DNA from 4 places in the Pseudobutyrivibrio sp. UC1225 genome. Region 2 is predicted to be linked to each of the others. Evidence: predicted binding sites of a transcription regulator. Region 2 holds the regulator's gene; each other region holds the start of a gene.

The links. Region 2 encodes Rex, which represses fermentation and respiration genes when NADH is low (regulators of the CRP and FNR family bind a similar motif). Its sites were predicted from a motif close to ATTGTTAANTANTTAACAAT; they were not measured.
Region 1: the regulator Rex is predicted to act here: its motif matches at 1,443-1,462, upstream of BMZ41_RS02840 (shikimate dehydrogenase).
Region 3: the regulator Rex is predicted to act here: its motif matches at 1,586-1,605, upstream of BMZ41_RS04040 (oxidoreductase).
Region 4: the regulator Rex is predicted to act here: its motif matches at 1,222-1,241, upstream of BMZ41_RS04990 (butyryl-CoA:acetate CoA-transferase).

The regions. Positions count from the first base shown of each region.
Region 1 is NZ_FOVQ01000001.1:615,423-618,629, reverse strand. Features, by position in the region: gene BMZ41_RS02845 (MFS transporter) at 1-466, opposite strand, end outside; gene BMZ41_RS02840 (shikimate dehydrogenase) at 505-1,380, opposite strand; gene BMZ41_RS02835 (LysR family transcriptional regulator) at 1,629-2,513, shown strand; gene BMZ41_RS02830 (oxidoreductase) at 2,648-3,207, shown strand, end outside.
Region 2 is NZ_FOVQ01000001.1:215,745-218,951, reverse strand. Features, by position in the region: gene abc-f (ribosomal protection-like ABC-F family protein) at 1-1,670, shown strand, start outside; gene BMZ41_RS01080 (redox-sensing transcriptional repressor Rex) at 1,747-2,379, shown strand; gene BMZ41_RS01075 (hypothetical protein) at 2,388-3,146, shown strand.
Region 3 is NZ_FOVQ01000002.1:252,545-255,751, forward strand. Features, by position in the region: gene BMZ41_RS04025 (adenine phosphoribosyltransferase) at 1-123, shown strand, start outside; gene tsaA (tRNA (N6-threonylcarbamoyladenosine(37)-N6)-methyltransferase TrmO) at 174-848, shown strand; gene BMZ41_RS04035 (cytidylate kinase-like family protein) at 872-1,444, shown strand; gene BMZ41_RS04040 (oxidoreductase) at 1,625-3,207, shown strand, end outside.
Region 4 is NZ_FOVQ01000002.1:465,697-468,903, forward strand. Features, by position in the region: gene BMZ41_RS04980 (hypothetical protein) at 147-389, shown strand; gene BMZ41_RS04985 (PDDEXK family nuclease) at 352-1,149, shown strand; gene BMZ41_RS04990 (butyryl-CoA:acetate CoA-transferase) at 1,253-2,593, shown strand; gene BMZ41_RS04995 (hypothetical protein) at 2,782-3,207, shown strand, end outside.

The DNA of each region.
Region 1 (3,207 bases), 400 kb from region 2:
TCTGTGAGATTGCGATAAAGAACTTGATACCCATTGTAGCAATACCTGGAGCATCGCTGATGATTTCAGCAACAGCTGGGTAAATACCAGTATCAAGGAAAGAGTTAGCAATACCACCGATGATAGCGCAGATATAAGCAATCTGGTAACCACCGTTTGTACCTGCATTGAAGGCAAGTGCAAGACCGATAACGTAGATTGCATAAGAGCAACCACCGATAACTACAGAGATACGACGACCAAGCTTATCAGAAAGAGGTCCAGCGAATGGAAGAGCGATAAGTCTTCCGAGACCAAGTGCAGCTGAAATAGCTGTGATTGACATTACCTCAACGCCCCAGCTAGTAGCGAGAGCCTCTTTGATAACTGACTGTCCAAGAATTGAGCAGCCTACTCCGTGAATGAAGTAGTTCAAATAAAGAATTAAAGCTGCAGGATAATATTTTGCTTTTGAATTTGTTCCCATGAGATTTCCTTTCATTATTTAATATGAAATCAATTTGATTACTCGTACTTAATTCCAAGTACTTCCTTCATATGTTCGATTGGCATATCCTGACCTGTCCAAAGCTTGAAACCAGCAGCGCCCTGGAAGAGCATCATGCCAAGACCGTTCATCTTCTTACATCCAACTTCTTCAGCCATCTCTAAGAACTTTGTCTTAGCTGGAGCATAAACAGTATCGGTAACGATAAGGTCTGGACGGAGATAAGAAGTATCTGGAAGCCATGTCTGACCCTCGAGAGGCTTCATACCCATTCCTGTTGCGTTTGCAAGAAGGTAGCTGTCTGCGATTTCGCGTCTAAGAGCATCCTTATCAGCAAGATCGTAAAGAGTTGCTTTACAATCTGTTCTGTCGTTGATCTTGTCAACTGTCTCCTGTGCCTTGTCCCAGAATGCATCCTTGATGTTGAAGATAGATAATTCCTTAACGCCATCAAGAGCTGCCTGAATCTGGATTGCTGTACCAGCACCACCGCAACCAACGATAGTCATTTTCTTTCCGATTACATCGATATCGTAATCCTTAAGTGACTGCATGTAACCAATACCATCTGTGATGTGACCTGTAAGAACACCATTCTCGTTTGTAATAGTGTTTACAGCACCGCAAAGCTCAGCAGCAGGAGAGAGCTTGTCAAGATACTGTCCAACAACAGTCTTGTTTGGCATTGATACGTTCGAGCCAACAAGCTTAAGAGCTCTAAGTCCCTTAACTGCGTCCTCAAGTGTGCTGTTATCTACCTCAAATGCGAGATATGCATAATCGAGACCAAGGTAAGCAAAAGCCTCGTTGTGCATAGCTGGTGAGCTAGAGTGTCTGATTGGATAGGCCATAAGACCGATGAGCTCGGTGTGGCCAGTGATTCTTTCTGCCATTATTCATTTCCTCCAAAAGTGTTTATTAAGAATTTTTGATTTTAACAGTGCCCGCTAGTTAAATTGTTAAATTCTTAACAGTCTCTATGTATATTATTGTAAATGTATTAATAGAAAACTTCCAATACTTATATTGCGTAGAATTAATAGCATAAATGTACTGATTGTGGTATTATTAGACATATAGAACGAATTAATTGTGAACAAATTGTGCAGTTTTATGAATGAACTATGAAAAGGAGTCCAATATGACATTAAATCAACTCACGTATTTTTATGAGGCAGCTAAGCTACAGCATTTCAACCAGGCAGCAGAGAAGCTTCATATATCGGAGCCATCTTTGAGTCGTTCCATTGGTTCATTAGAGAGCGAGCTTGGAGTTGTTCTGTTTGAAAAGACAGGTAGAAATGTTGTGCTTACAAAAACTGGGGATATCTTTTTTGAGCATGTTGATAAGATTCTTAGAGAAGTAAATCAGTGTGATAGAAAGATGCATCAGCTATCAGGTTCTGGAGGACACATTGATCTTGCCTATGTGGCTCCTCTTGCTGGGTCCTTTATTCCTAATATGTGCAGAGCCTTCTTATTAGAAGAGAAGAATCAGGCTGTCACCTTTACCTTCCATCAGGATATTACCTCTAGAAATATAGAAGGCTTAAAGGCGGGTAATTACGATATTATATTTGGTTCCTTTGTTAAAGATGAGCCTAATATTAAGTTTATTCCTGTTATGCAACAGGAGCTGGTGGTTATTATGCCAAAGGGACATCCTCTGGAAGAGTGTGATCTGATTGATGCCAGCGCTTTTTCTAAGTATCCTGTGTTAGGCTATACAAGAAACTCAGGTTTAGGCCGACTTACCAGAGATTTCTTTACTCATAATGATGTTGAACCTAATTTTATTTGCGAATCACCTGATGAAAATGGCATTGCTTCCCTAGTTGCGGCGGACTTTGGAATAGCTTTGGTTGCAGATGTAACTTCTATACATAGAGGGGATGTTACTATAAGGAAGCTTTCAACAGAACAGTACGTTTCACACACTGTTTACATGGCATACATAAAAGGAAGATACCAAATGCCAGCGGTTCAGCGTATGATAGATTTTATATTAGTACACTCAATGCATTAATAATTTGCAAAAAATGCATTGGATTTATTAGTTAAAGCGGGATTATACTTCTATTATAAGAAGCATGCCCGCTTTTTTTAAATTCTGAATAGCTCTACGTAAATAATTGTTTATTTAATAGGAGCGTCTAAATTATGAAAACTAAGTATCCACACATTTTTGAACCACTTACAATTCGTCGTATGACACTTAAGAATCGTGTTATGATGACACCAATGGGAACAAACTATGGTGATCAGAATGGCGAGATGACTTTTGTGCATATCGATTATTATGAGCAGCGTGCTAAAGGTGGCACAGGTCTTTTAATGGTAGAAAATGCCAGCGTATTTTCACCACAGGGTTCAAATGGTACAACTCAGCTAAGAATTGATCACGACAATTACATTCCACGTTTATGGTATTTTACTGAGAGAATGCACAAGCACGGTGCTTGCGTAGGTATCCAGATTAACCATGCAGGTGCATCAGCTGTTTCTGCACGTACAGGTATGCAGCCAGTTTCAGCATCTGATATTCCTTCAAAGGCTGGCGGAGAGACTCCACGTCCACTTGAGAAGGAAGAGATTTATGAGATCGTTAAGAAGTATGGTGAGGCTGCAAAGCGTGCTCAGACAGCCGGCTTCGACTGCGTTGAGATTCATGCAGGTCATTCATATCTTCTTAGCCAGTTCCTTTCACCTACAACTAATAA
Region 2 (3,207 bases):
ACACTGTTCTTGGTGCCAGAGAAGACCTTCTTTCAATGGAAAAGCGCCTGACAGAAATGGAACAGCAAATGAGTCAGCTTTCTCATGAAGAGATGGAAGCATTTATGGAGGATTATCATAAGCTTCAGCATCAGTTTGATTTAAAGGGAGGATACACCTTCCGTTCTGAAGCTGTAGGTATTCTTAAAGGTTTAGGCTTTGAGGGTGACGATCTTTCGAAAAGTATGAATGAGCTCTCGGGCGGTCAGAAAACAAGAGTAAGTCTTGGTCGATTGCTGGCATCTTCACCAGATTTACTTCTTCTTGATGAGCCTATAAACCACCTGGATTTAAATTCTATAATGTGGTTGGAAGGATATCTGGCTTCCTATAAAGGTGCTGTTGTAATTGTTGCCCACGATAGATATTTCCTTGATAAAATCGCTGACCATGTAGTTGATTTATCTTACGGCAGAACCAGTGTATATACTGGTAATTACTCATCCTTTGTTGCTCAGAAAGAGCTTGCTCAGATTTCCTACGAAAATGCTTATGAAAAGCAGCAGAAGGAAATAGAACATCAGAAGGCAGTAATTGAAAAGCTTCAGTCATACAATAGAGAAAAATCTATCAAAAGAGCTGAAAGCCGTAAAAAGCTTCTTGATAAAATGGATGTAATGGATGCACCTGATAAGGATTTACCAAAAATGCGTCTTACTCTTGAGATTGAAAAAGAAAGCGGTAAGGATGTTCTTGATTTTTCCCATGTAACCAAATCTTATGACGATAAAAACATCTTTACAGATTTATCTTTTGACGTCCATAAGGGCGATAGAATCGCTATCTTAGGTGATAACGGTACAGGCAAAACTACAATTTTAAAATGTATAAATGGTCTTACTGATTTCGAATCCGGTGAGATTCGTTTTGGTGCAAATGTAACTGTAGGCTACTACGATCAGGAGCAGCAGGGACTTACTGAATCTAATACAATTTTCAGTGAGCTTCACGATGCTTATCCTTTCCTTACAGAAACAAAGGTTAGAAACACTTTAGCAGCCTTTATGTTTACTGAGGATGATGTTTTCAAGCGTATCAGTGATTTATCAGGTGGTGAACGAGGAAGAGTATCTCTTGCAAAGCTTATGCTTTCAAAATCAAACCTTCTGATTCTCGATGAGCCTACCAACCACTTGGATATGGATTCAAAACAGATGCTTGAAGAGGCGCTTAATGAATATGATGGTACTCTTTTATATGTAAGTCACGATAGATATTTTGTAAATAAAACCGCCAATACCATTTTGGAGCTTTCAAATGGTGGACTGACAAAATATCTTGGTAACTATGATGAATACATTGCCAAGAAAGAGCAGTTATATGGCAATTCATCTACATCAAGCGTGTCTCAGGGCTCTGGAACAAATCAGGAAGAAACAGCTGCAAAGCTGGACTTCAAGGAACAGAAGCGTATCGAAGCAGAGAAAAGAAAGCTTCAGAATCGTATTTCAAAGATTGAAGAAGAAATAGAACAGCTTGAAGCTGAGAAAGCCTCTATAGACGAGGAATTTATCAAGCCTGAGAATATGACCAATTCAGCTAAATTAAATGAATTGACTGCTAAACAGAACGAAATAAATGCTAAACTTGATAACCTATACCAACAGTGGGAGGAAATCAGTAGTATATAGCGTATAAATTGTTAATTTGTTGACAAACTTTTTTGCGAACCCTATAATAAAATTAATCTTTTATTAGGAGGCGTTTATTTTGGACAAACAGATTTCGCAGGCAGTAATCAGGAGACTTCCTAGATACTATAGATACTTAGGAGAGCTTCTAGATGATGGTGTTGAACGCATTTCTTCAAATGATTTAAGCAAGCGTATGCACGTTACGGCATCTCAAATAAGACAGGATCTTAACAATTTCGGCGGCTTTGGCCAGCAGGGCTATGGTTACAATGTAGCTTATCTTCATGACGAAATTGGAAATATCCTTGGTGTTAATGAGACTCATAACGTTATAGTTATTGGTGCTGGTAATCTTGGCCAGGCTATTGCAGGATATGTTAAATTTGAACGAGTTGGTTTCAAGATTATCGGTTTATTTGATACAAACCCTGATTTAAAAGGTAAAATGGTTAGGGATTTACCTATCCAGATGCTTGATGAATTACCAGAATTTATTAAGAATAATGATGTTGAAATTGCAGCCCTCACACTTCCAAAGGCAAATGCAAAATCAACAGCTTTAAAGCTGGTTTCACTTGGCGTTCACGCTATTTGGAACTTTGCTCATGTTGATTTGGATGATATTCCAGATGTTGTTATTGAAAATGTTCATCTTTCTGACAGCTTAATGCAGTTATCATATAATATTACCAAGCAAAATAAGTAGGTGATTTTATGGCAGAACATGATTTTCAAAGTGCAATTGCTAAAATCAAGGTTCCAATGCTTATTTTAGATCAAAAATGGCACAGGCTTTTTGCCTTAGGAGGCAAGCCTGATACCGTTAAAGATTTAGAAACAAAAGAAAATGAGCTCCTCAAAAGAGATGCTGAGCTCAAAAAGGAATTAAAGGATTTAAAAAAAGTAAAAGAAAGTCTTATGGCTTCCGTTATGGAAAATATGGAGGGCACCTCTGACTTGGTTTCAAAGAAACTTGACGATGATAAAAGACTTCTTGAAGAATGTAACGAGAGGATTGCTGCTGCCGAAGACGAACAGAAGGATTTACCTGCCCAAACTGATGAGGTAAACAGAGAGCTTATGATGGCAACCATGGATTTTTGTTATGATAAGCTTAGGACTAATTCTTCAGAGGCTGAAGAAATCACAAATTGGATAAAAGATATCCGTGTTCAGCTCAAAAAAAATGTTATTAGAAAGCATAATCGAGAGATAAATAATAAAGAAATATATTCATATATGCATGATGTATTTGGAATGGAAGTTTTAAATCTCTTTGATATGCAAAATGGCGACTTTTATATTGGTATAGCCGATGATAAAATCGATGATGCTGCACCCAAAAAATCGACAGATGCTGAAGTAGCTGATTTATCTAACGTTGATTTAGAAGATGTGGATTTGGAGGCTGTGTCAAAGGAAACAAAAGAATCTAATAACTCTGAAGATGCAACTTCAGATGAATCTGAATAATCTATGAATTTTAAAGACTAAGCTTCATAAAGTTTAGTCTTTTCTTTGTCATTATGGTAAA
Region 3 (3,207 bases), on a different contig from region 2:
ATCGAGGAGCTTGGTGGCGAAGTTGCCAAGGTTGTATTCCTTATGGAGCTTGCTGGTCTTAACGGACGCGAGAAGCTTGCAAAGTATGATGTAGCTTCAGTTGTAACATACGAAGGAAAATAAATAAAAATTTTAGGCTTCCCATTGTGGGGAGCCTTTTTTATAATATAAATATGGAATTAACGCAGATTGCTCATATAAACACAGGATTTACACAAAAGTTTGGTATACCTAGACAAAGTGGATTGGTTGGTGAAATAGGCCACATTATCTTCGAACCAGAATTTAGAAATCCCACTTTTATCGATGGAATCACGGATTACGACTATCTGTGGCTCATCTGGGGATTTTCCAAGAATAAGCCCTTAGAGGGAGGCACCGTTCGTCCACCTCGACTGGGAGGTCAGAAGCACATGGGGGTATTTGCCACCCGAGCGCCATTTAGGCCAAACAATATCGGTCTTTCATCTGTGGAGCTCATAGAGGTTCAGGAGAAAGAGGAGTTCGGCCCAGTCCTTGTGGTAAAGGGCGTGGATATGCTTGATGGCACACCAATTTACGATATAAAACCTTATATTCCTTATGCGGATGCTCATCCCAATGCCAGGGGAGGCTTTACAGATGAGCTTTCAAAGGGAGCACAGGTTAAGGTGGATTTTCCACAGGAGCTTTTACAGAAGCTTCCGGAGGAAATCAGAGAATCAGCAGTGGAGCTGTTAGGGCAGGATCCAAGAGCTGGCTATGACCGTGGAAAGCAGCGAGATTTTAGGCTTGCCTATCACGGATATGATATAGTATTTTTAGGTAAAGATGGGGAAATAACAGTTACTGATGTATTGAAAATTTGATTCAAATTAAGGAGGGGCTCATTATGTATGACTATATTGCCATTGAACGTACCTACGGTAGTGGTGGACACAAGATTGCTGAACAGCTTGCAAAGCGATTAAATTATCGCTTGTACGACCGCAGCGTAGTAGTTGAAACCTGTAAACGTATGGGGCTGGATTATGATGTGGTTTCAGGCATGGATGAGCAGAATCCTGTTAAGACATTCTTCAATGCTCCAGGAGATAATCCTTCCATGGAGGAGAAGATTTATGATACTCAGGTGTCTATTATTAAAGAGGCAGCTGAGCAGCCAGGCTGTATTTTTGTAGGCCGTGGCGCCAGCGAGATTCTTAAGGATAAAAAGATTCTTAAGGTATTCATTACAGCACGTGATTCATATCGCCGTGACCGTGCTAAGAATGTCGAGAAAATCGAGGAAAACAAAATCGATGAGACAATGAAGAAATTCGATAAGAAGCGTGAGAAATTCTTTACCACCCACGTAAATGGTGGAAAGTGGGGTTCTATCGAGTACTTCGATTTGATTATAGATTCCAGCGAGATTTCAGAGGATGGTGCAGTTGCAATGTTAGAGGCATTGGCAAAGGCTTAAGCTGACCACAATAACTCAAAAAATTAATTATATGGGCTGCTTCAGGCATAGTTCTGAGGCAGCTTTTTTATTGGGATTTTTGGGTCATAAAAGATTAGTTGTTCGACGACAACTTTTTGTTGATGGTTATTATTTTTAGACAACGTTAAAATAATAACAAAGTAAAAGGAGGATTCAACAATGAAATACCAGGGACTTTTTGAGCCTATCAAGATTGGTAAGCTCGAAATCAAGAACCGTTACGCAATGGCTCCTATGGGACCTCTTGGTCTTGGAGATTGCGAAGGTGGATGGAATGACAGAGGTATCGACTACTATACAAGACGTGCACAGGGTGGTATCGGTCTTATCATCACAGGTGTTACTTTCTCAGACACTGAGGTAGAGAAGCCTTCATTCCCAAACACACCAAACTCTACATACAATCCAGTACAGTTCGTTAGAACTAGCCGTGAGATGACAGAGCGCGTACACGCATACGGCTCAAAGATTTTCTTACAGATGTCAGGTGGATTTGGACGTGTTACTATTCCTACAAACTTAGGTGAGTTCCCACCAGTTTCAGCATCAGCTATTCCACACAGATGGCTTGATAAGACTTGCCGTCCACTTACAGTAGAAGAGATTCACGGAATCGTTGAGAGCTTTGGTAAGGGTGCTTACAATGCTAAGCGTGCAGGCTTCGATGGTGTTGAGATTCACGCTGTTCACGAGGGTTACCTTATCGATCAGTTCGCTATCTCATTCTTCAATCAGCGTACAGACGAGTACGGCGGAAGCTTAGAGAACAGACTTCGTTTTGCTAAGGAAATCCGTGAAGAAATCGCAAAGACTTGTGGTTGGGACTTCCCAGTTGCAATGAGATTTTCTCTTAAGAGCATGGTTAAGGACTTCCGTGAGGGAGCACTTCCAGGTGAAGAATTCGAAGAGAAGGGCCGTGATATCGAGGAAGGTATCGAGGCAGCTAAGCTTCTTGAGAAGTACGGCTATGATGCCCTTGATGTAGATGCAGGTACATACGATGCATGGTGGTGGAATCACCCACCAATGTATATGGAGAAGGCTCCATACAAGGAATTTGCAAGAATCACTAAGGAGCACGTTAACATCCCAGTTATCATGGCTGGTCGTGTTGATAATCCAGATACAGCGCTTGACTGCTTAAACAATGATATCTGCGACATGATTTCACTTGGCCGTCCAACACTTGCAGATCCAGATATCGTAAACAAGATTCGTAGAGACAATCTTAGCCAGATTCGTCCATGTATCAGCTGTCAGGAAGGCTGCATGGGTCGTATCCAGACTTATTCACTTATCAACTGTGCAGTTAATCCACAGGCTGGTAAGGAAAGACTTAATCAGTACAACCCAATCGTTAAGAAGAAGAAGGTTCTCGTTGTAGGTGGCGGTGTTGCAGGCTGTGAGGCAGCACGTGTACTTGCAGAGAGAGGACACGAGCCAGTTCTTTACGAGGCAACAGGTCGCCTCGGTGGTAACCTTATCCCTGGTGGCGCTCCAGCATTCAAGGAGGATGACATCGCTCTTGCTAAATGGTACGAGGATGAGATGGTTCGTCTTGGCGTAGAGGTTCACCTCAATACAAAGGCTACAGATAAGGAAATCCTTGATAAGCAGTTTGATGCAGTTATCCTTGCTACAGGTTCACGTCCAAAGATGTTCTCACTTGGCGATGATGAGAAGGTTTACTCAGCAGAGCAGGTACTTCTCGGCGAGAAGGAGACAGGCGACAATGTAGTAGT
Region 4 (3,207 bases), on a different contig from region 2:
AGTGAAGGTGCCCATCGTTTTACCATTTTATAGGTTTTGTGGGTACGGTGACAGGTGGTATGTACCTACGAAATTGATGGGTTAATTCATTAGTGGGTACGGAGGTAGGTGAAGTGTGCCCATGAAACTGTGAAAGTGGTAACGCAGTGGGTACAGTGAAGGGCGTGATATACCCACTGGACTGTGAAAAAAGCAATTCAGTGGGTAGAGTGACAGGTGTGGCATACCTACTAGACTGCGGAAGTGGCAAAGCAATGGGTACAGTGACAGGCATAGTGTACCTGCCAAACAGCAAAAGAAGCGAAACAATGGGTAAAAATGTAACTAAATTATGGAAAAGGAGTAAAGGAATTGGAAGAATACAGGAAGCACTTAGAAAAGGAACTTGAAAAGGTAAATGCTCTTATAAAGATTAACAATGGAAATATAGAAAAACTCAGGGGGACACCTGAAGGAGTAATAAGAATAGCAAAGAAAAGAAGAACCTTTCAGTACTATTTCAAAGGGCCAAAGGATACTGTGGAAAGATATCTGAAAGTATCGGAACGAGATCTTGCAATAAAGGTAGTGCAGCTTGATTATGAACAAAAAGCTAGCAGACTGCTTAAGAAAAAACAAAAAGCATTATTGTCGGCTATAAAATATATAGAATGTTCTGATGTAGCGGAAATATTTGAAAACTACAGTGAAGGAAGAAAACAGCTAGTTAGGCCCCTAATTTCATCTACAGAAGATTATATTGGAAAATGGTATCAGAAATACCCAGGAAACATGAATACATACCCTATTAATATTGGATATGAAACGGACCGAGGTGAACAGGTGCGTTCGAAATCAGAAAAGATTATCGCCGATATGTTGCACAAATATGGAATACCTTATTCATACGAAACAGAGTATAGAATTGGGAATAAAACAACGTATCCTGATTTTACGGTATTGAACGTGAAGAAAAGAAAGACATATATTTGGGAGCATTTGGGGCTGATAGATAATGAAGAATATGCGGTGAAAAATATGGGAAAATTGGCGTATTATGAGGAGGCTGGGATAGCAATTGGTCAGGATTTGATTATAACAATGGAGTCTGAAAGAATACCGCTTAATATAAAATTGGTAGAGAAAAAGATAAAAGAAATACTATTGTAATTGTGGAATATAATACATATTATTGTTAAATCGTAGATGACATCGAGGAATAAAAGTGTTAGAATATCATTAATTGATAATTTTTTAACGAGCGGAGGATAATATGGATTTTCAAGCTGAGTACAAGAAAAAACTTACTACAGCAGCAGAAGCTGTAAAGGTAGTAAAGAGCGGTGACTGGGTAGATTATGGTTGGTGCACAGGTACACCAGATGCTTTGGATAAGGCACTTGCAGCTCGCACAGATGAGCTTAGAGACATTAAGGTTCGTGGTGGAATCTTAATGAAGCTTCCAGCTATTTTTGAGCGTGAGGATGCTGGCGAGCATTTCACATGGAACTCATGGCACATGGGTGGTATTGAAAGAAAGCTTATTGCTAGAGGCTGCTCTTTCTATGCACCTATCAGATACTCTGAGCTTCCTAGATATTATAGAGAGCACATCGAGCCAAACGATGTTCTTATGATTCAGACAACTACAATGGACAATCATGGATATTTCAACTTCGGTCCTAACGCATCACACCTTATGGCTGCAGTTGAAAAGTCTAAGCACATCATCGTTGAGGTTAATGAGAACATGCCTCGTTGCTTAGGTGGCTTCGAAGAGGGCATTCACATTTCTAAGGTTGACGCTATCGTTGAGGGTGAGAACCCAGCTATTCTTGAGATGGGTGGCGGCGGAGCTCCTACAGATGTAGATAAGGCTGTTGCTAAGCTTATCGTTGAGGAGATTCCAAACGGCGCCTGCTTACAGCTTGGTATCGGTGGTATGCCAAACACTGTTGGTGCCATGATTGCTGAGTCAGATCTTAAGGATCTTGGTGTTCATACAGAGATGTACGTAGATGCATTTGTTGATATCGCTAAGGCTGGAAAGATTACTGGTGCAAAGAAGAACATTGATCGTTTCCGTCAGACATATGCTTTCGGTGCTGGTACAAAGAAGATGTACGATTACATGGATGAGAATCCAGAGCTTATGAGTGCACCTGTTGATTATACAAACGACATCCGTCAGATTTCTGCACTTGATAACTTCATTTCTATTAATAATGCAGTTGATGTAGATTTATTTGGACAGATTAATGCAGAGTCTGCTGGAACAAAGCACATTTCAGGAGCAGGCGGACAGCTTGATTTCGTACTTGGTGCTTACCTTTCAAATGGTGGAAAGAGCTTTGTATGTCTTTCATCTACCTTCACAACAAAGGATGGTACTGTAAAGAGCCGTATCCGTCCTACACTTGCAGAGGGTTCTATCGTTACAGATACTCGTGCTAACACTCATTATCTTGTTACAGAGTATGGTAAAGTTTGCCTTAAGGGACTTTCAGCTTGGGAGCGTGCAGAGAAGATTATCTCTATCGCTCATCCAGATTTCAGAGACGAGCTTATCGCAGAAGCAGAGAAGATGAATATCTGGAGACGCTCAAACAAATAATAATTGAATTTATAAAGGTCAGATGGGTCACAATAGACTCATCTGACTTTTTTTGTTTCTTAAAATACACATAAGTGTATTATGTTATTTCAAACATAATTAATTCATAATCAAGACACAAATATAACACAACTCCAAAGTAGAATCTCATTGTTTTGGTCTATGGTTTTTACAAGTGAGAGGGTTCTATGACAAAAGAAAGAATGTCGAAGATTAATAAGATAGAATTAATGAAGATATTATTAAAGGCTTTTATCAAGAGTGTTAAGCGTTCTCTAGAGCGCATCGATTTCCGCTCTTTGATGCCACATAAGAAAATAATAAAGCATGCCTTTGGCACACTGGTAATAATGTTGATTATTATTGCTATGGCTCTGCCAAATACTGTAGCAGCTGATGTTAACGATATGAATACAGCAGCTGTGCCTTCGCCTGCTGTTATGTCAGAAGAGGAGGCTCTTGAAGCTTCTATCAGAGAGTTGACAGTCTACGGAATGTATTTAAATGGTGGAAGTAGTAAGACAGAGGCCGGCACCACAGTTGAGACATTGAATGATAACGATAATAATGGCTACCCATTTGCCAAAAAAACAGAAGAAGGTGTAGCTTTATCC